2 regions of the Romboutsia hominis genome follow, and region 1 is predicted to be linked to the other one. Evidence: a T-box and tRNA genes for the amino acid it is inferred to sense, from the RefSeq annotation. Region 1 holds a T-box; the other holds one or more tRNA genes.
What was found. The T-box of region 1 lies ahead of FRIFI_RS00755 (valine--tRNA ligase). A T-box ahead of a tRNA ligase gene usually reads a tRNA of that ligase, here a tRNA-Val.
Positions count from the first base shown of each region.

Region 2: it encodes a tRNA-Val, which carries the amino acid that the T-box ahead of FRIFI_RS00755 (valine--tRNA ligase) is inferred to sense. The anticodon was not compared.

Region 1 is NZ_LN650648.1:165,053-176,674, reverse strand. It holds gene FRIFI_RS00770 (bifunctional folylpolyglutamate synthase/dihydrofolate synthase) at 1-607, opposite strand, end outside; gene FRIFI_RS00765 (GNAT family N-acetyltransferase) at 722-1,507, opposite strand; gene FRIFI_RS00760 (PH domain-containing protein) at 1,674-2,297, opposite strand; gene FRIFI_RS00755 (valine--tRNA ligase) at 2,436-5,108, opposite strand; T-box leader at 5,260-5,566, opposite strand; gene FRIFI_RS00750 (polysaccharide deacetylase family protein) at 5,653-6,456, opposite strand; gene FRIFI_RS00745 ([Fe-Fe] hydrogenase large subunit C-terminal domain-containing protein) at 6,483-7,865, opposite strand; gene FRIFI_RS00740 (FUSC family protein) at 7,979-8,866, opposite strand; gene FRIFI_RS00735 (nucleotidyltransferase domain-containing protein) at 8,885-9,439, opposite strand; gene gdhA (NADP-specific glutamate dehydrogenase) at 9,653-11,005, opposite strand; gene phoU (phosphate signaling complex protein PhoU) at 11,278-11,622, opposite strand, start outside.
Region 2 is NZ_LN650648.1:2,945,359-2,956,980, reverse strand. It holds rRNA gene FRIFI_RS14575 (23S ribosomal RNA) at 1-2,482, opposite strand, end outside; rRNA gene FRIFI_RS14570 (16S ribosomal RNA) at 2,742-4,244, opposite strand; gene FRIFI_RS14565 (hypothetical protein) at 4,782-5,195, opposite strand; gene FRIFI_RS14560 (DUF2508 family protein) at 5,217-5,468, opposite strand; tRNA gene FRIFI_RS14555 (tRNA-Val) at 5,628-5,703, opposite strand; tRNA gene FRIFI_RS14550 (tRNA-Arg) at 5,709-5,785, opposite strand; tRNA gene FRIFI_RS14545 (tRNA-Cys) at 5,791-5,864, opposite strand; tRNA gene FRIFI_RS14540 (tRNA-Lys) at 5,875-5,950, opposite strand; tRNA gene FRIFI_RS14535 (tRNA-His) at 5,959-6,035, opposite strand; tRNA gene FRIFI_RS14530 (tRNA-Pro) at 6,047-6,123, opposite strand; tRNA gene FRIFI_RS14525 (tRNA-Ile) at 6,144-6,220, opposite strand; tRNA gene FRIFI_RS14520 (tRNA-Met) at 6,233-6,309, opposite strand; tRNA gene FRIFI_RS14515 (tRNA-Phe) at 6,319-6,394, opposite strand; tRNA gene FRIFI_RS14510 (tRNA-Ser) at 6,398-6,486, opposite strand; tRNA gene FRIFI_RS14505 (tRNA-Lys) at 6,491-6,566, opposite strand; tRNA gene FRIFI_RS14500 (tRNA-Gln) at 6,577-6,652, opposite strand; tRNA gene FRIFI_RS14495 (tRNA-Arg) at 6,660-6,736, opposite strand; tRNA gene FRIFI_RS14490 (tRNA-Gly) at 6,749-6,823, opposite strand; tRNA gene FRIFI_RS14485 (tRNA-Leu) at 6,844-6,927, opposite strand; tRNA gene FRIFI_RS14480 (tRNA-Tyr) at 6,938-7,022, opposite strand; tRNA gene FRIFI_RS14475 (tRNA-Thr) at 7,030-7,104, opposite strand; tRNA gene FRIFI_RS14470 (tRNA-Asn) at 7,109-7,184, opposite strand; tRNA gene FRIFI_RS14465 (tRNA-Asp) at 7,213-7,289, opposite strand; tRNA gene FRIFI_RS14460 (tRNA-Val) at 7,295-7,370, opposite strand; tRNA gene FRIFI_RS14455 (tRNA-Gly) at 7,380-7,453, opposite strand; tRNA gene FRIFI_RS14450 (tRNA-Glu) at 7,463-7,537, opposite strand; tRNA gene FRIFI_RS14445 (tRNA-Met) at 7,547-7,622, opposite strand; tRNA gene FRIFI_RS14440 (tRNA-Leu) at 7,633-7,721, opposite strand; tRNA gene FRIFI_RS14435 (tRNA-Cys) at 7,738-7,811, opposite strand; tRNA gene FRIFI_RS14430 (tRNA-His) at 7,820-7,896, opposite strand; tRNA gene FRIFI_RS14425 (tRNA-Pro) at 7,908-7,984, opposite strand; tRNA gene FRIFI_RS14420 (tRNA-Ile) at 8,005-8,081, opposite strand; tRNA gene FRIFI_RS14415 (tRNA-Met) at 8,094-8,170, opposite strand; tRNA gene FRIFI_RS14410 (tRNA-Phe) at 8,180-8,255, opposite strand; tRNA gene FRIFI_RS14405 (tRNA-Ser) at 8,259-8,347, opposite strand; tRNA gene FRIFI_RS14400 (tRNA-Lys) at 8,352-8,427, opposite strand; tRNA gene FRIFI_RS14395 (tRNA-Gln) at 8,438-8,513, opposite strand; tRNA gene FRIFI_RS14390 (tRNA-Arg) at 8,521-8,597, opposite strand; tRNA gene FRIFI_RS14385 (tRNA-Leu) at 8,618-8,701, opposite strand; tRNA gene FRIFI_RS14380 (tRNA-Tyr) at 8,712-8,796, opposite strand; tRNA gene FRIFI_RS14375 (tRNA-Thr) at 8,804-8,878, opposite strand; tRNA gene FRIFI_RS14370 (tRNA-Asn) at 8,883-8,958, opposite strand; tRNA gene FRIFI_RS14365 (tRNA-Asp) at 8,987-9,063, opposite strand; tRNA gene FRIFI_RS14360 (tRNA-Val) at 9,069-9,144, opposite strand; tRNA gene FRIFI_RS14355 (tRNA-Gly) at 9,154-9,227, opposite strand; tRNA gene FRIFI_RS14350 (tRNA-Glu) at 9,237-9,311, opposite strand; tRNA gene FRIFI_RS14345 (tRNA-Met) at 9,321-9,396, opposite strand; tRNA gene FRIFI_RS14340 (tRNA-Leu) at 9,407-9,495, opposite strand; rRNA gene rrf (5S ribosomal RNA) at 9,501-9,617, opposite strand; rRNA gene FRIFI_RS14330 (23S ribosomal RNA) at 9,741-11,622, opposite strand, start outside.

The DNA.
Region 1 (11,622 bases):
CATCACTTTGATCGTATACTATAGCTACTCCATTTTCTTTTATTATTCCACCTTTTTCATAGGCTATTTTAGCAACTGTATCTCCTAATATACCTACATGATCTAAGCTTATAGATGTTATTACACTTACTTCTGATTTGCTTATAACATTAGTAGCATCATATCTTCCACCCAATCCAACTTCTAGCGCTACAAAATCTACATTTTGTTCACAATAATAATAAAATGCCATGGCAGTTACTATTTCAAATTCTGTAGGATATGAATATCCATTTGCCACCATATATTCTATTTTTTCTTTTATTAAGGTAACTATTCTAGCTACATCATCTTCTGGTATATTTTCTCCATTTACTCTTATTCTCTCTGTGAAAGTCTCTAAAAATGGTGATGTATATAATCCAACTTTGTATCCAGCTTCCTTTAATATACTTGTTATAAAAGAACAAGTTGAACCCTTTCCATTAGTTCCTGCCACATGTATTATATTTATCTTATCTTGTGGATTTCCTAATAGTTCTAATAGTTTAGATATATTATCTAGTCCTAACCTTACACCAAACTTGTGAGTTTCTTCTATGTAATGTAATGATTCTTGGTAGTTCATTTATTATCCCCCTTAGTCATTTCTCTTTTGTTATTATTTATCTACTTTTTATTATAGTATATTTTTTACTAATTTAGTTTATAATATGATATTTAATTACATCATAATAATAAATTATTTTTCTACTAACATAGTCCATATTCCAATCTCTTTAAATCCTATCCTACGATATACTCTTCCCGCTTTTGGATTATCATAAAATAGACATAATGTCTTATTGCGTTTAAGTAAATCACTACATAGTTTAGATAAACATTTACCCATATATCCTTGTTCTCTATATTCTTTTTTAGTTGCTACCCCTACAACCATAGCAGATTTACTATTCTCTGCCGTTATTTGTGATATAGTTATTATTTCTTTGTTGTCATTTTCTATATAATAAGATACTGTGCTATTATCTTTTATTCTACTTCTTATTGTATCAACACTATATTCTACAGAAAATTCCTCTATTGTACTTAATAAATCATATATCCTTTGTGCATCCTCTTCGATGCCTAGTTTTATAGTATCATCCCATTTTAAAAGTTTTTTATCATCTTTTAATTCACAAAAATATGTAATTTTTTCTTCGTAATCTTCCAATACATCTTTAAATTTTTCTATTATAGTATCTTTTCCTGATATTATTTTTTTGCCTTTATATTTTCTTATAATATCCTTAAATTCATATACATCTTCATCTAGTTTTTCAATATATGGTATAAAATTATTTGTGTATCTTAATAAAATACCTCTTAAATTGTTATCTTCATCAAACTTTCCCCATACTTCTTGGAAATCTTTATTAAACCCATGCTGTTCAATATCTCCTATTATAAATAAATTTTTACTAGGCTCCTTTACTACATAATCTAAGACTATATTTCTATGTTTATCTTCTAGTTTCAATATCATAGCATTCTCTCCAATCTTAAATATATAGATTATATATATTCCTTTTTTCGGAAATAATATCCTTTAAAATATTTTACATTGTACTTTATCTAATAAATATAAAAGCATAGGTAGTATACCTATGCTCTATAAATCATCAATAACTTTTATAAAATTCTATGAGTTATTAGTTATTTATATATTTTTCAAATACTTCTCCAAAATCTTTATTGTTATATGTATTTCTTAAGTTTTCCATCCAGTTGAAGTTAAACTTAGCTAAGTCTTCTACTATATTTACCGGATTTCCTTCTAGATGATTTCTTGATATTGCATCATTAGCCATCTTAAGTCCATTTATACCATCTTCTACAGATGTATAATTTCTGCCTTGTATCATACTTATTTCAACTAGAGCTTTATATAAATCTTTTAACTGTTCTAGTTGTTTTTTATCTACATCTATGCTAAACCTTTCATTACCGAAATTAAACTTTATTTCTATATCTAAATCTACTGTACCTGCAGTTTCTAATGTAACTTCATCTACTCTTTCATAGTAAAATTCATGTCTTTTTACAACCCTTTTCCTACTAACTGCATTTGCTCCATCTACATGTAAAAGGCCTCTATTAGTAAATACGTATTCATCTGATTTTGACTTTATAACAAAGTATATTTTTTCTCCATCTTCATGCATTATGTAGTCGTCTCCATCAACTTTATCAAAATCTTGAGGAGATATAATCTTTCCTATATCTGATAGTCCTAATGTATCGGCTGCCATTCTTCCTAATATATTTTTTGCCATTTTTCTACCTCCTAATATAAATAAGTATTTCAATTCTCTTACTTATATTATAAACTATAATTATCCACTTATCTCAAAGATTTTTCATAACATAATAAAAGAGCTATCTCTATTTAGAGGTAGCTCTTTTTATATAAACTATTTTATTTTAGCTTCTATATTTTCTATTCTTTCAAGAACTGATTTCATCATTTCTTCGAATTTTTCTTTTTTAGCCTTTTCTTCATTAACTAAGCTTTCTGGAGCTTTAGCTAAGAATCCTTGGTTAGAAAGCTTTCCGTTAACTCTCTTTATTTCGCCTTCTAATTTAGCTTTTTCTTTATTTAATCTATCTAATTCTTTAGTGAAGTCTACTAATTCATCAAGTGGTATAAATATTTTAACTCCATCTATAACAACACTTACTGCATCTTCTGGTATACCAGCTTCATTGTCTACTATTTCAACAACTGATGCAGATGCTAATGTTACAAAGTAATCTCTACCAGCTTCCATAGCTTCTTTCTTTTCAGCTGTTGGAACTATTATAACTTTAGCTTTCTTTGATGGTGGAACATTCATTTCAGCTCTTACATTTCTTATGTTTCTTATTCCATCCATTGTTAAGTTCATCATTTCTTCTTCTTTAGCCATGTTGTCTTCTTCAGTGTAATGAGGCCACTGAGCCACTACTATACTTCCTTCTACTGTTGGAAGATGAGTGTATATTTCTTCTGTTATAAATGGCATATATGGATGAAGAAGTTTTAATATCTTCTCTAATACATATGTTAATGTATATAATGCTGTTTGTTTAGCAGCTTTATCGTCAGAGTATAATCTTGGCTTAACTATTTCTATATACCAGTCACAGTACTCAGACCACGCAAAGTCGTATATTTTTTGAGCAGCTATACCAAGGTCAAACTTGTCCATGTTGTCGTTAACTTCTTTAACCACATTGTTAGCTCTTGATATTATCCACTTATCAGCTAAAGTCATAGAGCTTTCAACTGATTCTCTAGTTACACCATTCATTATCTCTTCATCTATGTTCATGAATACAAATCTTGATGCATTCCATAATTTATTTGCGAAATTTCTAGATGCTTCTACTCTTTCCATATAGAATCTCATATCATTTCCTGGAGAGTTTCCAGTAGCTAACATGAATCTTAAAGCATCAGCTCCGTATTGGTCTATTACTTCTAATGGGTCTATTCCGTTTCCTAAAGACTTACTCATCTTTCTACCTTCAGAGTCTCTAACAAGTCCGTGGATTAATACATGTTCAAATGGAGTTTCTCCCATACAGAACATTCCTGCAAATGCCATTCTTACAACCCAGAAGAATATTATATCGTATCCAGTTACAAGTACACTTGTTGGATAGTAGTAGTTTAATTCTTCTGTATTGTGTGGCCAACCTAATGTTGAGAAAGGCCAAAGTGCTGAAGAGAACCATGTATCTAATACGTCTTCATCTTGCTTAAATTCATGATGTCCACACTTAGGACAAGTAGTAGGCATTTCTTTAGCAACAACTACTTCTCCACACTCTTGACAGTAGTAAGCTGGGATTTGGTGACCCCACCATAATTGTCTTGATATACACCAATCTCTTATATTTTCTAACCATTGTAAGTAAGTTTTGTCAAACTTATCTGGTACAAACTTTAATTCTTGTTTCTTTAATATATCTATAGCAGGTTTTGCTAATTCATCCATCTTAACAAACCATTGGTCTGATAATCTTGGCTCAACTACTGTATGACATCTATAGCAAGAACCTACATTGTGGTTATGATCTTTTATAGCTATTAAGTATCCAGCTTCATCTAAGTCAGCTATAAGTTGCTTTCTACACTCATATCTGTCCATGCCTTCATACTTACCAGCTAATTTATTCATTGTTCCATCTTCGTTCATTACATTTATCTTTTCAAGGTTGTGTCTTTGACCAACTTCAAAATCATTAGGGTCATGAGCTGGAGTCATCTTAACTGCACCAGTACCGAACTCTAAATCAACATAATCATCAGCAACTATTATTATTTCTCTGTTTACTAGTGGAAGTATTGCTTTCTTTCCAACTAAGTGAGTGTATCTCTCATCTTCTGGATTTACAGCTATACCACTATCTCCAAGCATTGTTTCTGGTCTAGTAGTAGCTATTTCTAAGAATTCGTCACTACCAACTATTGGGTATTTTATATGATAGAACTTTCCATCATGTTCTTCATGTTCAACTTCTGCATCTGATAAAGTTGTTTTACAATCTGGACACCAGTTTATTATTCTGTTTCCTCTGTATATTTGACCTTTTTCATATAACTTAATGAAGAACTCAATAACAGCTTCGTTACATCCTTCATCCATTGTGAATCTTTCTCTATCCCAATCACAAGAGTCTCCTAATTGTTTCATTTGGTCTACTATTTTTCTACCAAATTCATTTCTCCAATCCATAGCTCTCTTTAAGAATTCTTCTCTTCCTAAATCGTACTTAGACTTTCCTTCTTGTTCTCTTATTCTTTCAACAACTTTAACTTCAGTTGCTATAGAAGCATGGTCAGTTCCTGGTTGCCATAAAGCTTCATAACCGTCCATTCTCTTCCATCTTATAAGTATATCTTGTAAAGTATGGTCAAGAGCATGCCCCATGTGTAATTGTCCTGTTATATTTGGTGGTGGAAGCATTATAGTGAAAGGCTTCTTGTTTGGATTTGGCTTAGATTTAAATAATCCATCTTCAATCCACTTTGAATATAATCTTGATTCAAAATCTTTTGGATTATACGTTTTTGGTAAATTAGTGTTTTCCAATTTCATTTCCTCCTCATTTTATTTAAAATTTTATTTTTATTAAAAATTTGTCTTACTAAAATTATTAATAATACAAGTAACTTAATAACTTTATTTTGATTAAAAGTCTTAAACTTATATATTTTATAGTATAAATTAAAAAAGAGCCATTCATCCTTATAAGGACGAAAAGCTCGCGTTACCACCTTAATTCCCAAATTGAACTCATTCATCTCTCAAGAGTTATATTCCGTATTTACTTAGCTACATCTCTTAATCATAACTTCACTAATCTATAATACAGATACTTAATAATTTGGGCTCTTTATGGATTTTAACGATTCCCACCGTCTAAACCTACTGCTAGTTCAGCCTAGAAACTCCAAAGCTACCTTCTGCAAACCTATACTAAGAAGACCTTTCAGCCTATGAGTCTTCATCTCTTTTAGTAGTATTTACATACTCCTCTTTATCATAGTTTTTATCTTATTATTTATTCTTTAATTATATCCAATTAATATTATTATTGTCAATTATTTATAATAATATATGTACTACTTTGATTTTTTAATTAGCTTTGAACATTTCCTTTCCAATAGTTTCGATCTTGTGTATCTTCACTTATTGGTTCTATCTTATAACCTCTTTCTTTTAATACTCTTATAATGTTATCTAAAGCTTCTACAGTTTGTTCTTTTTCATGCATTAGTACTATTAAATTAGATTTATCTCTACCATAATATAATAAACTACTTAAAATATTGTCTGTTGTGGATTTCCAGTCTAGTGTGTCTAGATTCCAATCCCATATTTTATAATTATTTTCTACTAATATATCATAAGATTCTTTAGGCATATAAGGCTTGCTTCCATAAGGCAGCCTTATTAATTTTGATACATCTCCTGTTATATTATAAAGAGTTTCTTGGCAGGTTTTAAATTCATTTAGTGTTGCTTGTGGTGTTTCATAGAGCTTATGTATATCATGAGTTACACTATGAAATCCCATACCATGCCCCTCTTTTTGCATTCTATTTAATTCATCTGGGTGTTTCTTCATATTATCATTTATCATAAAAAAAGTTGCTTTAACTTGATTTTTTTCTAATATGTCTAATATCGAGTTAGTGTATTTAGATGGACCATCATCTATAGTTATATATGCTATCTTCTGTGGTAATAAAACAGGACCTTTTTCTTTTTGTGTTGTAGCTTCGTTTATAGTTTGAGTTAAAGTACTCGTTACTATATAATTTTCTAATAAAGTATATTTTCTATCCTCATCTTCCTTTGGTATATTAAAAATAACTATGCTTAATACAATAAATGCTACTAAAATTATAGCTAAAATTTTGTAATTTTTTTTTATATTCATCCCCCTAATCCCCTTTGTTTATTACTTTATAATCTTATATCTCTGTTAAATAATCCTAACAATTTCTCCCTGTCTTCACTTCTTAGTGTTTCTATTTTTTTCATATCCATTTTTGCTAAAAATTGAATTACATTTATATTTTCAAATGGAGTTTTTATATTTGTTTCTTTAGAATATTCTTGTACAAATGATTTACCTTTTTCTGTTTCTAAAATACGCTTTGGCCCTCCTACACATCCACCTATACATCCCATACCTTCAACAAAAGTTACATCGATGTCTTTATTTATAACTTTTTCAAGCCCTGCTTTGCAGTCTTTAGCTCCCTGAAAAGTAATAGCTTTAAAATTAGCTTTCGGATTTATTTTTTTTACACACTCTTCAATAGATTTACTTACCCCTCCTGCATGAGCATATATTCTTCCAAGAGCTGATGATTCTATTCTATTTTCTTCTACTTCTTTATCCGCTTCTATATCCAAAGCCTTAAATATCTCCTCTAATTCTTTAAATGTTAATACAAAATCTACTGCTCCTTTTATATCTTCTGCTATAGCTTCTTTCTTTTTGGCTACGCAAGGTCCAATAAAAACTACTTTAGCATCTTCGTTTAAAACCTTTATAATCCTTGCACAGGCAATCATAGGAGATACTGACTTAGATATGTTGTCTACAATTTCAGGGTAACTTGACTTTATTAAACTAATCCAAATCGGGCAACAGCAACTAGTTATAAAACATTCTTCTTTATTTTCTTTAATATGATTACAATAATCATAACTTTCTTTGACAGTAAGTATATCTGCTGCTAAAGCTACTTCTATCATGTCTTTGAAACCTACTTTTTTAAGAGCACTTCTTAGCTTACCAGGAGTTACATCATTTCCAAGTTGTCCTACAAATGATGGAGCTACAGTTGCGTACACAGGATGTTTTTTATCTTTTAGTAACTTTAAAATAGGTATGAATTGAATCTTATCAGATATTGCCCCTAAGCTACATTCTCTTATACATCCTCCACATGAATTACATGTATTGTCCTTATTACAATTAATATGCTTCTCTTTTACTAAACATTCCTTTCCATCTTCTTTGTTAACACAATGATTGCACACTTGAGAGATTACTGATATTATTGGTGTGCTTATTTCCTTTGTGCACATAGCTTTATTTAGCATTTCTTTTATTGTTTCATCTATTTTATCTATTGGATCTAGCCCCATAACTATTCTCATTAAATTTAATATGACCTCTTCCCCAAATTCATTATATACGCTTTTATCTAGCACTTTTTTAGGTATATTATCTATATCATCAAATTCCTCACTCCAAATAGCTTTTATAAGCTCATTAAAAAGCTTCATTTTATAAGTATCTAATATTTTCGTATTTAAATTAATTGATTCCATGAAAAATGCCTCCTTAAATACTATATAGGTAATATTTACGAAGGCACTAAATTTTATTTATTAAATTTGTAATTTGAATATATTAAATTAATCTCTAGATTCACTAGATCGTTTTAATATAATTTATATTGATTGTTACTATTAATAGTATGAAGTATTTCTGCTTCTTCTATTATCTTCCTTAGATGATAATTGAATACAGGACTTTTGCTTTCATCTAAATCCCATTCTATTTCTTCTATTTTATAGATATCTCTTAGAATTGCATAATTTTCTTTGCTTAAGTATAGTTTTTTATCTAATAATTCTATTGACTGTACATGGAAATATATCTCTCTACATATAATTATTGTTTCTTCTATTTTTTCTATATCTATATTATCTCTGCTATAATCTAGCTCATCTATCAACTTAGAATAAGAGCCTTCTACTTTCTTTATCTCTTTTTCTAGTTCTTTTATATTAAAACTTCCTTTTTTTAATATCTTAAGTTCTAGAAATTCTTTTGTTAATTTTTCTATAGATTGAAAATCATTTTTTGTAGTATCTAAATAGTCTGGTCTTGCTAATATATAATTAATAAATACCCCTACAACTACTCCTATTGAAGTATCTAACACTCTAAAGAATGAATACTCTGCGGGGCTAGAATTTATAACTCCAAGATGTATAGATAAAAAAGTTACACATGCAACAACTACTGCTTTATTGAGTTTAAACATATTGCATAGATATATTGTAATAATTACTCCAAGACCACAAAGTAATGCATCTCCTGGCTTAATTAGCACAATTAGAAAGCCTATTATACCTCCAAGTATCGTACCTTTTACTCTGTTAAATCCAGCTTTTAGCGAACCTTTAACTGTATCTTGCACTGATACTACACATGCTATGGTTGAGTAAAATGGATTTTGGACAATCATTGAACCTAATACAACACAAACAGCTACACTTAATCCTGTTTTAAAGGTCCTCATGCCGACTTTTTCTAATTTCAAAATTTTCCCTCCAATTTGTTATTTATTTATATTTAATAATTCTATTATTTCATTTTTTATATCATTTGGTAAGTCCTGCTCTAAATTTCTTTTTAATAATTCTTCATGTTTTATACCATTTTTAACTAAGTATTTTTTTATAATAGGTACTCTTCCTTTAGGATCTCCCATAACTAAATATGCTACAAACCAATCTTCTAGAGTGGTTATAGGTATAACTACTTTATCTAAATTTGTTAAATACTTTATAGACTTTTCATCTAGTATAAACTCGTATATAGATTTATTTTCTAACTCTATACTAAAGTCACCCATAAATTCTACTTCTACTCCATCTATATTATACCCAAAAAACTCTTTAGTTCTAAATGGATCTTTAGATGGCAAATCTAGCCTTTGACCTATATTATCCATAGCCTTTTTTATTTTTTGTGAATCTTTTGCCTCTATTAATATATCTATATCCCTTGGATTTTTTACTAATCCATTAAATTTTAGCATCATAGAACTACCTATAGCCCAAGTACAATCTAATTTATTTAATATCTCTGCAATTTTCTTTAAAATGTCCATATTTTTTAAACTCCTATCTTTATAATATATTTCTTATTAATCATGTTTATAATTAATCCTTATTATTTGTTTATTTTTTAGATTTATATTATAACATGAGAAATATTGATTTATTTTTATTACAAATAAAAAAGAGATATCCAAAAGGATACCTCTCTTTTTTATTCAATGAATTTGAAAAATCTATATTATTTATAACGATATAAGTTTAACTTATATTACACCTTGACTCATCATAGCATCTGCAACTTTTAAGAATCCAGCTATGTTAGCACCTACAACATAGTTTCCAGCATGCCCATATTGTTCAGCAGCATTTTTAGATGCTTCAAATATGTTCTTCATTATTACTTGTAATTTTTCTTCAACTTCTTCAAATGTCCAAGATAATCTCATACTATTTTGAGACATTTCTAAAGCAGAAGTAGCAACTCCACCAGCATTTGCAGCTTTAGCAGGAGCAACTAATAATCCTTTTTCTAAGAAATAGTTAACAGCTTCATTTGTACAAGGCATGTTAGCTCCTTCTCCAATTACTTTAGTTCCATTTTCAACTAATATCTTAGCTGATTCTAAGTTTATATCATTTTGAGTAGCACAAGGCATAGCTATATCACACTTAACAGTCCATATTCCTTTTTGACCTTCAACGTATGTAGCACCTTCTTTTCTAGCTACATATTCTTTTATTCTCTTTCTTTCTACTTCTTTTATTTGCTTAACTATACTTAAATCTATACCATTTTCATCTACTATATATCCAGAAGAGTCACACATAGCTATTACTTTAGCTCCATGTTCCATAGCCTTTTGAGCTGCATATATTGCAACATTTCCTGAACCTGATATAACAACTCTCTTGCCTTCAAATGTATCTTTGTGATAGTTTAACATTTCGTTTACAAAGTATACAACTCCAAATCCAGTAGCTTCTTTTCTAGCTAAAGAACCTCCATAAGTTAATCCTTTACCAGTTAATACTCCAGCATCATAAGCATTTCTTATTCTCTTATATTGTCCAAATAGGAATCCTATTTCTCTAGCTCCAACTCCTATATCTCCAGCTGGTACGTCTATATCTTTACCTATGTGTCTATATAATTCAGTCATAAAACTTTGACAGAATCTCATTATCTCATTATCAGATTTTCCTTTAGGGTTGAAGTCAGATCCACCTTTTCCTCCTCCTATTGGTAATCCAGTTAAAGAATTTTTGAATATTTGTTCAAATCCTAAGAATTTTATTATACTTAAGTTAACAGATGGATGGAATCTAAGTCCTCCTTTGTATGGTCCTATTGCACTGTTAAATTGTACTCTAAATCCTCTATTTACATGTACTTTTCCATTGTCATCAACCCAAGGCACTCTAAACATTATTTGTCTTTCTGGTTCAACTATTCTTTCTAATATACTTGCATCTATGTATTCTGGATGTTTTTCTAAAACACCTTCTAATGAATGTAAAACTTCTTCTATTGTTTGATGGAATTCTGGTTCTCCATTATTTCTAGCTTTTACATCATCGATAACTTTTTCTATTACTTCTTTAACATTGTTCCCCATTTTTATTAGCCCCCTTTGAAATTGAAAACATTTTCAATTAAATAGTACTCCACTATATCTATAATATCAACACCTTCTAATTTATTGAAATTTTCTGAATCTTCCTTAATTAGGACTATTTAAATTCCCATATAAAAATTATATATATTTTTTTGCTTCCTTTATCTATCTTGATTCTTAATTTGACTAATCTCTAAAATTTTTAATTTATAGCTTATTTGTAAATTAAATCATAAATTATCTCAAATTATAAATAGGATAAAGCTTTTACTTTATCCTATCTCAACCATTTCACCTTTTATAGCATATATTATTTTTTCACATACATTAGTGCTGTGATCACCTATTCTTTCTAAGTACCTTCCTACAAATAAAAGCCTTACTCCCTGATTTATAGTAGTTGAATTCTTATTCATAACTTCTAAGCACTCTACGTGTATTTGTTCGTATAAATTATCTATCTTGTCGTCCCTTTTTGCTATATCATAGCAAAGGTCTTCATCTTCATTTTCCAAAGCTTTATAAATATCATTAAGCATATCAGTACATATTTTAGCTGATTTTGGTATATCAATTAATTCCTTTATATAGGCTTCATCACCTATTTTTAAAGTTTC
Region 2 (11,622 bases), 260 kb from region 1:
GACTCTTGGGGGAGATAAGCCTGTTATCCCCAGGGTAGCTTTTATCCGTTGAGCGATGGCCCTTCCATGCGGAACCACCGGATCACTAAGTCCGACTTTCGTCCTTGCTCGACCTGTATGTCTTGCAATCAAGCTTCCTTTTGCCTTTACACTCTTCGCACGATTTCCGACCGTGCTGAGGAAACCTTTGAGCGCCTCCGTTACTTTTTGGGAGGCGACCGCCCCAGTCAAACTGCCCACCTGACGGTGTCCCAAGACCTGATTCAAGGCCTCTGGTTAGGATCCCAGTACTACAAGGGTGGTATCCCAAGGATGACTCCACACAGACTGGCGTCCATGCTTCATAGTCTCCCACCTATCCTGTACATGTAGTACCAAGACCCAACGTCAAGCTACAGTAAAGCTCCATGGGGTCTTTCCGTCCTGTCGCAGGTACCCGGCATCTTCACCGGGATTACAATTTCACCGAGTCTATTGTTGAGACAGTGCCCAAATCGTTACGCCTTTCGTGCGGGTCGGAACTTACCCGACAAGGAATTTCGCTACCTTAGGACCGTTATAGTTACGGCCGCCGTTTACTGGGGCTTAAGTTCACTGCTTCGGATTACTCCTAACAGATCCCCTTAACCTTCCAGCACCGGGCAGGCGTCAGCTCCTATACATCGTCTTGCGACTTAGCAGAAACCTGTGTTTTTGGTAAACAGTCGCTTGGGCCTATTCTCTGCGGCCATCCAAAGGATGGCACCCCTTATCCCTAAGTTACGGGGTCATTTTGCCGAGTTCCTTAACAATAGTTCTCTCGCTGGCCTTAGGATACTCTCCTCACCCACCTGTGTCGGTTTACGGTACGGGCACCTTTAACCTCGGTAGAGACTTTTCTCGACAGTGTGAAATCAGCTACTTCGCTCTAAAGAGCTCCCCATCGTACCCTAGCATTATCAAGACGGATTTGCCTATCTTGACTGCCTCAGTACTTAGCCACACATAACCAACAGTGTGGTTAGCTTATCCTACTGTGTCATCCCATTCCTCAAACGGTTATTGGTGGTACAGGAATATCAACCTGTTGTCCATCACCTACGCCTTTCGGCCTCGGCTTAGGTCCCGACTAACCCAGGGCGGACGAACCTTCCCCTGGAAACCTTGGGTTTACGGCCCGTGGGATTCTCACCCACGTCTCGCTACTCATGCCAACATTCTCACTCGTATACTGTCCACATGTCCTTACGGTCATGCTTCAGCCTGCATACGAAGCTCCCCTACCCATCATAAATGATGCCGTAGCTTCGGTAGTACGTTTTAGCCCCGGAAATTTTCGGCGCAGGATCACTCGACCAGTGAGCTATTACGCACTCTTTAAATGAGTGGCTGCTTCTAAGCCAACATCCTGGTTGTCTGTGCAATCCCACATCCTTTACCACTTAACGTACATTTAGGGACCTTAGCTGACGATCTGGGCTGTTGCCCTCTTGACTATGAATCTTATCACCCACAGTCTGACTCCTGAGCAAAAGAAGACGGCATTCGGAGTTTGATAGTCTTCGGTAAGTGCAATACCCCCTAGGACATTCAGTGCTCTACCTCCGTTTCTCTAAGCTCAAGGCTAGCCCTAAAGCTATTTCGGGGAGAACCAGCTATCTCCGGGCTCGATTGGAATTTCACCGCTATCCACAAGTCATCCCCGAGCTTTTCAACGCTCGTGGGTTCGGTCCTCCACGAAATTTTACTTTCGCTTCAACCTGCTCATGGATAGGTCGCCCGGTTTCGGGTCTACGTCAAGTAACTTAAATCGCCCATTTAAGACTCGCTTTCGCTACGGCTCCACACCTTAAGTGCTTAACCTTGCTACTTAACGTAACTCGTTGGCCCGTTCTACAAAAAGTACGCGGTCACACAAGAAATGTGCTCCCACAGCTTGTAAGTACAGGGTTTCAGGTTCTATTTCACTCCCCTCCCGGGGTTCTTTTCACCTTTCCCTCACGGTACTATGCGCTATCGGTCACTAGGTAGTATTTAGGCTTGGAGGATGGTCCCTCCTGCTTCCCACAGGGTTTCACGTGTCCCGTGGTACTCTGGATCATATCTGAAGTCTTCTCGTTTTGACTACGTGGCTGTTACACTTTATAGCGGAGCTTTCCAACTCTCTTCGTCTACAATAGCCTCTTCGTTGATGATATGTCCGCAACCCCAACAAAGAAAACTTTGTTGGTTTGGCCTGTTCCGCGTTCGCTCGCCGCTACTTACGGAATCGATTTTTCTTTCTCTTCCTCCAGGTACTTAGATGTTTCAGTTCCCCGGGTTCCCCTCGCTAAGCTATGTATTCACTTAACGATACTTAGACATTACTCTAAGTGAGTTTCCTCATTCGGAAATCTTCGGATCAAAGTTTACGTGCAACTCCCCGAAGCTTATCGCAGCTTATCACGTCCTTCATCGGCTCCTAGTGCCAAGGCATCCGCCCTGCACCCTTAATAACTTGACCAGTTATTAAAAAGTTATCGCGAATGAACAAACTTCGTATTCACTCAGTTTATTCCATTGCTTAAAGTTATTTTAAAGACTTTTCTTGTCTATTTATAAAAAATGATGTCATATCACTAAATGTTATACAGTTTTCAAAGTACTAAAGTACGTCGCCAACAAACAAATTTCGTATTCACTCAATTTATTCTGTTGCTTAAAGTACTAATTTTGAGGTTCTAATGAACTCTCAAAATTAAACAGTAGGTAATTCTCCTTAGAAAGGAGGTGATCCAGCCGCACCTTCCGATACGGCTACCTTGTTACGACTTCACCCCAGTTATTGATTTCACCTTCGACGGACGCTTCCAAAAGGTTAGCTATCCGGCTTCGGGCGCCCCCAACTTCCGTGGTGTGACGGGCGGTGTGTACAAGACCCGGGAACGCATTCACCGCAGCATTCTGATCTGCGATTACTAGTAACTCCAGCTTCATGTAGGCGAGTTTCAGCCTACAATCCGAACTGAGAATGGCTTTAAGGGATTAGCTCCACCTCACGGTTTGGCTGCCCTCTGTACCACCCATTGTAGCACGTGTGTAGCCCTAAGCATAAGGGGCATGATGATTTGACGTCATCCCCACCTTCCTCCAGGTTATCCCTGGCAGTCCCTCTAGAGTGCCCAACTTAATGCTGGCAACTAAAGGCAAGGGTTGCGCTCGTTGCGGGACTTAACCCAACATCTCACGACACGAGCTGACGACAACCATGCACCACCTGTCACTTCTGTCCCCGAAAGGAAAGATGCGATTAGGCATCGGTCAAAAGGATGTCAAGCTTAGGTAAGGTTCTTCGCGTTGCTTCGAATTAAACCACATGCTCCGCTACTTGTGCGGGTCCCCGTCAATTCCTTTGAGTTTCACTCTTGCGAGCGTACTTCCCAGGCGGAGTACTTAATGCGTTAGCTGCGCCACCGAAGGGGGTAACCTCCGACAGCTAGTACTCATCGTTTACGGCGTGGACTACCAGGGTATCTAATCCTGTTTGCTCCCCACGCTTTCGTGCCTCAGCGTCAGTTACAGTCCAGAGAGCCGCCTTCGCAACTGGTATTCCTCCTAATATCTACGCATTTCACCGCTACACTAGGAATTCTACTCTCCTCTCCTGCACTCAAGTCTTACAGTTTCAAGAGCTTACTACGGTTGAGCCGTAGCCTTTCACTCCTGACTTGAAAGACCGCCTACGCACCCTTTACGCCCAGTAATTCCGGATAACGCTAGCCCCCTACGTATTACCGCGGCTGCTGGCACGTAGTTAGCCGGGGCTTCCTCCTCAAGTACCGTCATTATCTTCCTTGAGGACAGAGCTTTACGACCCGAAGGCCTTCATCGCTCACGCGGCGTTGCTGCATCAGGCTTTCGCCCATTGTGCAATATTCCCCACTGCTGCCTCCCGTAGGAGTTTGGACCGTGTCTCAGTTCCAATGTGGCCGATCACCCTCTCAGGTCGGCTACTGATCGTCGCCTTGGTAAGCCGTTACCTTACCAACTAGCTAATCAGACGCGGGTCCATCCTGTACCGCCAGAGCTTTGATAAGAAAGCCATGCGACTTTCTCATATTATCTCGTATTAGCATACCTTTCGGTATGTTATCCGTGTGTACAGGGCAGGTTACCCACGCGTTACTCACCCGTCCGCCGCTCTTTACCGAAGTAAATCGCTCGACTTGCATGTGTTAGGCACGCCGCCAGCGTTCATCCTGAGCCAGGATCAAACTCTCAAATAAAAGTTGTTACCTGCTCAGACTATCATTATCTGAATATCTGGCTTGGTTTGTTTTCGATTCTTTTAAGAATCAGTTATATAAATTAACCTACTGTTTAATTTTCAAAGTTCATTTTCATTTTGCCCTTTTCTTAAGGACAAGTAATACTATATCATCTTATTTTTAAATCGTCAATACTTTTTTAAAAAAAATTATTTTTTATTTATAATGTGCTTTTCAACAATTATATTATGTGTAAGATAGAGTATATTTATTCATTATTTTATTATTAACTTAAAAAAAATTAGCTATGCAATTTTATTTAAATTAATACAACTATATGCTTATAAATTTGATAAACTATATATATTTAAATATTATTATTAAGATGAATGAAAATTATATCCAAAGGCATATAATCATCTGCTTATAATTAACCTATTCACAAAAATCTTTTATCTTCTATATTATACTTAATATAAGTTTATTAAGTATAATTAAATTACTTATTATAAAAAAGAAAGGATATTAAGTAATATTAATACCCTTCCTCTTTTATTAATCAACTTGTGATAATAATCTTCTCGCAACATCAGATACTTTTAATTCACCTAGTTCTGCATGTCCTATCGCTATAACTACTTTTATGGCATCATCTGTATTATCCCATTTATAAGCCCTAGCATTCATAACAGCATCTTCTGGCATTATTTCTTCTAGTTCCATAGCTAATTCATCTGCTAATGTTATATATTCATCAAATAAATCTTCACTATCTATTTCTTCTAAATCATAGTCTTCTTTTATTATTTCATTTAAATTGTCTATATCTATACTTATTTGGTAAGCTAATGTATCTTCTCTTTTTGTTCCTTTAGTTAAATCTTTTTCTACTATAAAGTCACTATTTTCTTGTATAGTCTCTTTTAATTCTTCGCTATCTACTATTTCATCCCCAAAAACTACGTACATGATTTAATCATCTCCTTAGAATTATTTTGCTATTGATTCTACTAAAGACTCTTGTAATGTCTTCTTTATTCCTCTTTCCTTAGCAATCTTTATTAAATATCTATATCTTGATTTTTTTGCCTCTAATTCATATATAGCAACATCCACTAACTCTGGATCCGTAACTAGTTGAAAAAAATGTTCTGCTGTTTCAACATCCAACTGAGCTCTTTTTATCTCCTTTATTAGTTTTTGCTTTTCTTTATTTTTATTAATGTTTTTTATTTTAGACATAGTCATCCTCCCTAAATTATATTTTATTAAGAATTTTGACATATTCTAAAATCTATATACCATTATATGTAAATTTAATTCCTTTATCAAGATAATATATATTCTTAGTTTTATTTTTTGCATATAAAAACCTCTAGTGATTTTCACTAGAGGTTACACTGGTGGGATTAACAGGGCTCGAACCTGTGACCCCCTGCTTGTAAGGCAGGTGCTCTCCCAGCTGAGCTATAATCCCGGATATGGTGCGCCCAAAGGGACTCGAACCCCTAACCTTCTGATTCGTAGTCAGACACTCTATCCAGTTGAGCTATAGGCGCAATTTTGGAGGCGACACCCAGATTCGAACTGGGGATCAAGGAGTTGCAGTCCACTGCCTTACCACTTGGCTATGTCGCCGTAATATAAATGGTGACCCATCCGCGACTCGAACGCGGGACACCCTGATTAAAAGTCAGGTGCTCTACCGACTGAGCTAATGGGTCATTTTAAATGGGGTGGATAATGAGATTCGAACTCACGGCCTCCAGAGCCACAATCTGGCGCTCTAACCAACTGAGCTATACCCACCATATCTATATTGGTCGAGGTGAAGGGACTCGAACCCCCGGCCCCATGGTCCCAAACCATGTGCGCTACCAAACTGCGCTACACCTCGGTATTACTGAGTAATTAATGTGGTGGGCCATCAGGGACTCGAACCCCAGACCTACCGGTTATGAGCCGGGCGCTCTAACCAACTGAGCTAATGGCCCACATTAATTAAGTGGTAGCGGTAACAGGAGTCGAACCTGTGACCTTTCGGGTATGAACCGAACGCTCTAGCCAACTAAGCTATACCGCCACGAATTAATGGTGCCCAGAGGCGGAATCGAACCACCGACACGGGGATTTTCAGTCCCCTGCTCTACCGACTGAGCTATCTGGGCATTTGGCGGAGAGGGTGGGATTCGAACCCACGGTGCCGTTAAGCATCACTGGTTTTCAAGACCAGCTCCTTAAACCACTCGGACACCTCTCCGTATTGGTGACCCATCCGCGACTCGAACGCGGGACACCCTGATTAAAAGTCAGGTGCTCTACCGACTGAGCTAATGGGTCATATTTAATTTGGCAGGGGATGCAGGACTCGAACCTACGCATGTAGCAGTCAAAGTGCTATGCCTTACCGACTTGGCGAATCCCCTATGAATGTGGTGAGCGCACAGGGATTCGAACCCCGGACACACGCCTTAGAAGGGCGTTGCTCTATCCAGCTGAGCTATGCACCCACATTATTTATTTGGAGCGGGAAACGAGATTCGAACTCGCGACTTCAACCTTGGCAAGGTTGCGCTCTACCACTGAACTATTCCCGCATAGTTTAGTTTATTAAAAGTGGTGCGGATGAAGGGAGTCGAACCCCCACGCCGTAGGCGCCAGATCCTAAGTCTGGTGCGTCTGCCAATTCCGCCACATCCGCATACTTTTTATGGTGGAGGATGGTGGATTCGAACCACCGAAAGCAATGCTAACAGATTTACAGTCTGCCCCCTTTGGCCGCTCGGGAAATCCTCCGTATTTATGGAGCTGGTGATAGGAATCGAACCTACAACCTGCTGATTACAAGTCAGCTGCTCTACCGTTGAGCCACACCAGCGTATTGGCGGGAATAACAGGACTCGAACCTGTGACCCAATGATTAACAGTCATTTGCTCTACCAACTGAGCCATATTCCCACATAAAAAGTATTTATTAAATTTAACTTGGCGACCTGGAAGGGACTCGAACCCTCGACCTCCAGCGTGACAGGCTGGCATTCTAACCAGCTGAACTACCAGGCCGCGAATGGTGGGACTAACAGGGCTCGAACCTGTGACCCCCTGCTTGTAAGGCAGGTGCTCTCCCAGCTGAGCTATAGTCCCATAAGTTTTTGGAGCGGGTGAAGGGGATCGAACCCTCACAGCCGGCTTGGAAGGCCGGAACTCTACCATTGAGCTACACCCGCATATTAAGTTGGTGACCCATAGGGGAATCGAACCCCTGTTACCGCCGTGAAAGGGCGGTGTCTTGACCGCTTGACCAATGGGCCATATTTATTTGGTTGCGGAGGCAGGACTCGAACCTGCGACCTTCGGGTTATGAGCCCGACGAGCTGCCAACTGCTCCACCCCGCGATATTAAAGTTGGTGCCGAAGACCGGAATCGAACCGGTACGAGAGGTAAGTCCCGCAGGATTTTAAGTCCTGTGCGTCTGCCAGTTCCGCCACTTCGGCATTCAATTTTTTTGAGTGGAGGCGACACCCAGATTCGAACTGGGGATCAAGGAGTTGCAGTCCACTGCCTTACCACTTGGCTATGTCGCCTTATTAAATGGGGTGGATAATGAGATTCGAACTCACGGCCTCCAGAGCCACAATCTGGCGCTCTAACCAGCTGAGCTATACCCACCATATCTATATTGGTCGAGGTGAAGGGACTCGAACCCCCGGCCCCATGGTCCCAAACCATGTGCGCTACCAAACTGCGCTACACCTCGGTATTACTGAGTAATTAATGTGGTGGGCCATCAGGGACTCGAACCCCAGACCTACCGGTTATGAGCCGGGCGCTCTAACCAACTGAGCTAATGGCCCACATTAATTAAGTGGTAGCGGTAACAGGAGTCGAACCTGTGACCTTTCGGGTATGAACCGAACGCTCTAGCCAACTAAGCTATACCGCCACGAATTAATGGTGCCCAGAGGCGGAATCGAACCACCGACACGGGGATTTTCAGTCCCCTGCTCTACCGACTGAGCTATCTGGGCATTTGGCGGAGAGGGTGGGATTCGAACCCACGGTGCCGTTAAGCATCACTGGTTTTCAAGACCAGCTCCTTAAACCACTCGGACACCTCTCCGTATTGGTGACCCATCCGCGACTCGAACGCGGGACACCCTGATTAAAAGTCAGGTGCTCTACCGACTGAGCTAATGGGTCATATTTAATTTGGCAGGGGATGCAGGACTCGAACCTACGCATGTAGCAGTCAAAGTGCTATGCCTTACCGACTTGGCGAATCCCCTATGAATGTGGTGAGCGCACAGGGATTCGAACCCCGGACACACGCCTTAGAAGGGCGTTGCTCTATCCAGCTGAGCTATGCACCCACATTATAGTTTATTAAAAGTGGTGCGGATGAAGGGAGTCGAACCCCCACGCCGTAGGCGCCAGATCCTAAGTCTGGTGCGTCTGCCAATTCCGCCACATCCGCATACTTTTTATGGTGGAGGATGGTGGATTCGAACCACCGAAAGCAATGCTAACAGATTTACAGTCTGCCCCCTTTGGCCGCTCGGGAAATCCTCCGTATTTATGGAGCTGGTGATAGGAATCGAACCTACAACCTGCTGATTACAAGTCAGCTGCTCTACCGTTGAGCCACACCAGCGTATTGGCGGGAATAACAGGACTCGAACCTGTGACCCAATGATTAACAGTCATTTGCTCTACCAACTGAGCCATATTCCCACATAAAAAGTATTTATTAAATTTAACTTGGCGACCTGGAAGGGACTCGAACCCTCGACCTCCAGCGTGACAGGCTGGCATTCTAACCAGCTGAACTACCAGGCCGCGAATGGTGGGACTAACAGGGCTCGAACCTGTGACCCCCTGCTTGTAAGGCAGGTGCTCTCCCAGCTGAGCTATAGTCCCATAAGTTTTTGGAGCGGGTGAAGGGGATCGAACCCTCACAGCCGGCTTGGAAGGCCGGAACTCTACCATTGAGCTACACCCGCATATTAAGTTGGTGACCCATAGGGGAATCGAACCCCTGTTACCGCCGTGAAAGGGCGGTGTCTTGACCGCTTGACCAATGGGCCATATTTATTTGGTTGCGGAGGCAGGACTCGAACCTGCGACCTTCGGGTTATGAGCCCGACGAGCTGCCAACTGCTCCACCCCGCGATATTAAAGTTGGTGCCGAAGACCGGAATCGAACCGGTACGAGAGGTAAGTCCCGCAGGATTTTAAGTCCTGTGCGTCTGCCAGTTCCGCCACTTCGGCATACCACGTGGCTACGTCTTACTCTCCCAGGAGGTCGCCCTCCAAGTACCATCAGCGCTAAAGAGCTTAACTTCTGTGTTCGGTATGGGAACAGGTGTATCCTCTTTGCTATAATAACCACATAATATGTTGTTGTCCTCTCTAGGACAAGTATTATAATATCATTTTTATGATATTTTGTCAACATTTTTTTCAAAGTTTTTTAATTAATACTCTGAAAACTGTATATCATTTAGTTAATGATTTTGGTCAAGTCCTCGACCTATTAGTATCGATAAGCTAAATACATTACTGCACTTACACCTTCGACCTATCAACCAGGTAGTCTTCCTGGGGTCTTACCCTTACGGTGGGAAATCTTATCTTGAAGTTGGCTTCGCGCTTAGATGCTTTCAGCGCTTATCCATTCCGTACATAGCTACCCAGCCATGCCCTTGGCAGAACAACTGGTACACCAGAGGTACGTCCATCCCGGTCCTCTCGTACTAAGGACAGGTCTCCTCAAATTTCCTACGCCTGCGACGGATAGGGACCGAACTGTCTCACGACGTTCTGAACCCAGCTCGCGTACCACTTTAATGGGCGAACAGCCCAACCCTTGGGACCTACTACAGCCCCAGGATGTGATGAGCCGACATCGAGGTGCCAAACCTCCCCGTCGATGTGGACTCTTGGGGGAGATAAGCCTGTTATCCCCAGGGTAGCTTTTATCCGTTGAGCGATGGCCCTTCCATGCGGAACCACCGGATCACTAAGTCCGACTTTCGTCCTTGCTCGACCTGTATGTCTTGCAATCAAGCTTCCTTTTGCCTTTACACTCTTCGCACGATTTCCGACCGTGCTGAGGAAACCTTTGAGCGCCTCCGTTACTTTTTGGGAGGCGACCGCCCCAGTCAAACTGCCCACCTGACGGTGTCCCAAGACCTGATTCAAGGCCTCTGGTTAGGATCCCAGTACTACAAGGGTGGTATCCCAAGGATGACTCCACACAGACTGGCGTCCATGCTTCATAGTCTCCCACCTATCCTGTACATGTAGTACCAAGACCCAACGTCAAGCTACAGTAAAGCTCCATGGGGTCTTTCCGTCCTGTCGCAGGTACCCGGCATCTTCACCGGGATTACAATTTCACCGAGTCTATTGTTGAGACAGTGCCCAAATCGTTACGCCTTTCGTGCGGGTCGGAACTTACCCGACAAGGAATTTCGCTACCTTAGGACCGTTATAGTTACGGCCGCCGTTTACTGGGGCTTAAGTTCACTGCTTCGGATTGCTCCTAACAGATCCCCTTAACCTTCCAGCACCGGGCAGGCGTCAGCTCCTATACATCGTCTTGCGACTTAGCAGAAACCTGTGTTTTTGGTAAACAGTCGCTTGGGCCTATTCTCTGCGGCCATCCAATGGATGGCACCCCTTATCCCTAAGTTACGGGGTCATTTTGCCGAGTTCCTTAACAATAGTTCTCTCGCTGGCCTTAGGATACTCTCCTCACCCACCTGTGTCGGTTTACGGTACGGGCACCTTTAACCTCGGTAGAGACTTTTCTCGACAGTGTGAAATCAGCTACTTCGCCCAAAAGGGCTCCCCATCGTACCCTAGCATTATCAAGACGGATTTGCCTATCTTGACTGCCTCAGTACTTAGCCACACATAACCAACAGTGTGGTTAGCTTATCCTACTGTGTCATCCCATTCCTCAAACGGTTATTGGTGGTACAGGAATATCAACCTGTTGTCCATCACCTACGCCTTTCGGCCTCGGCTTAGGTCCCGACTAACCCAGGGCGGACGAACCTTCCCCTGGAAACCTTGGGTTTACGGCCCGTGGGATTCTCACCCACGTCTCGCTACTCATGCCAACATTCTCACTCGTATACTGTCCACATGTCCTTACGGTCATGCTTCAGCCTGCATACGAAGCTCCCCTACCCATCATAAATGATGCCGTAGCTTCGGTAGTACGTTTTAGCCCCGGAAATTTTCGGCGCAGGATCACTCGACCAGTGAGCTATTACGCACTCTTTAAATGAGTGGCTGCTTCTAAGCCAACATCCTGGTTGTCTGTGCAATCCCACATCCTTTACCACTTAACGTACATTTAGGGACCTTAGCTGACGATCTGGGCTG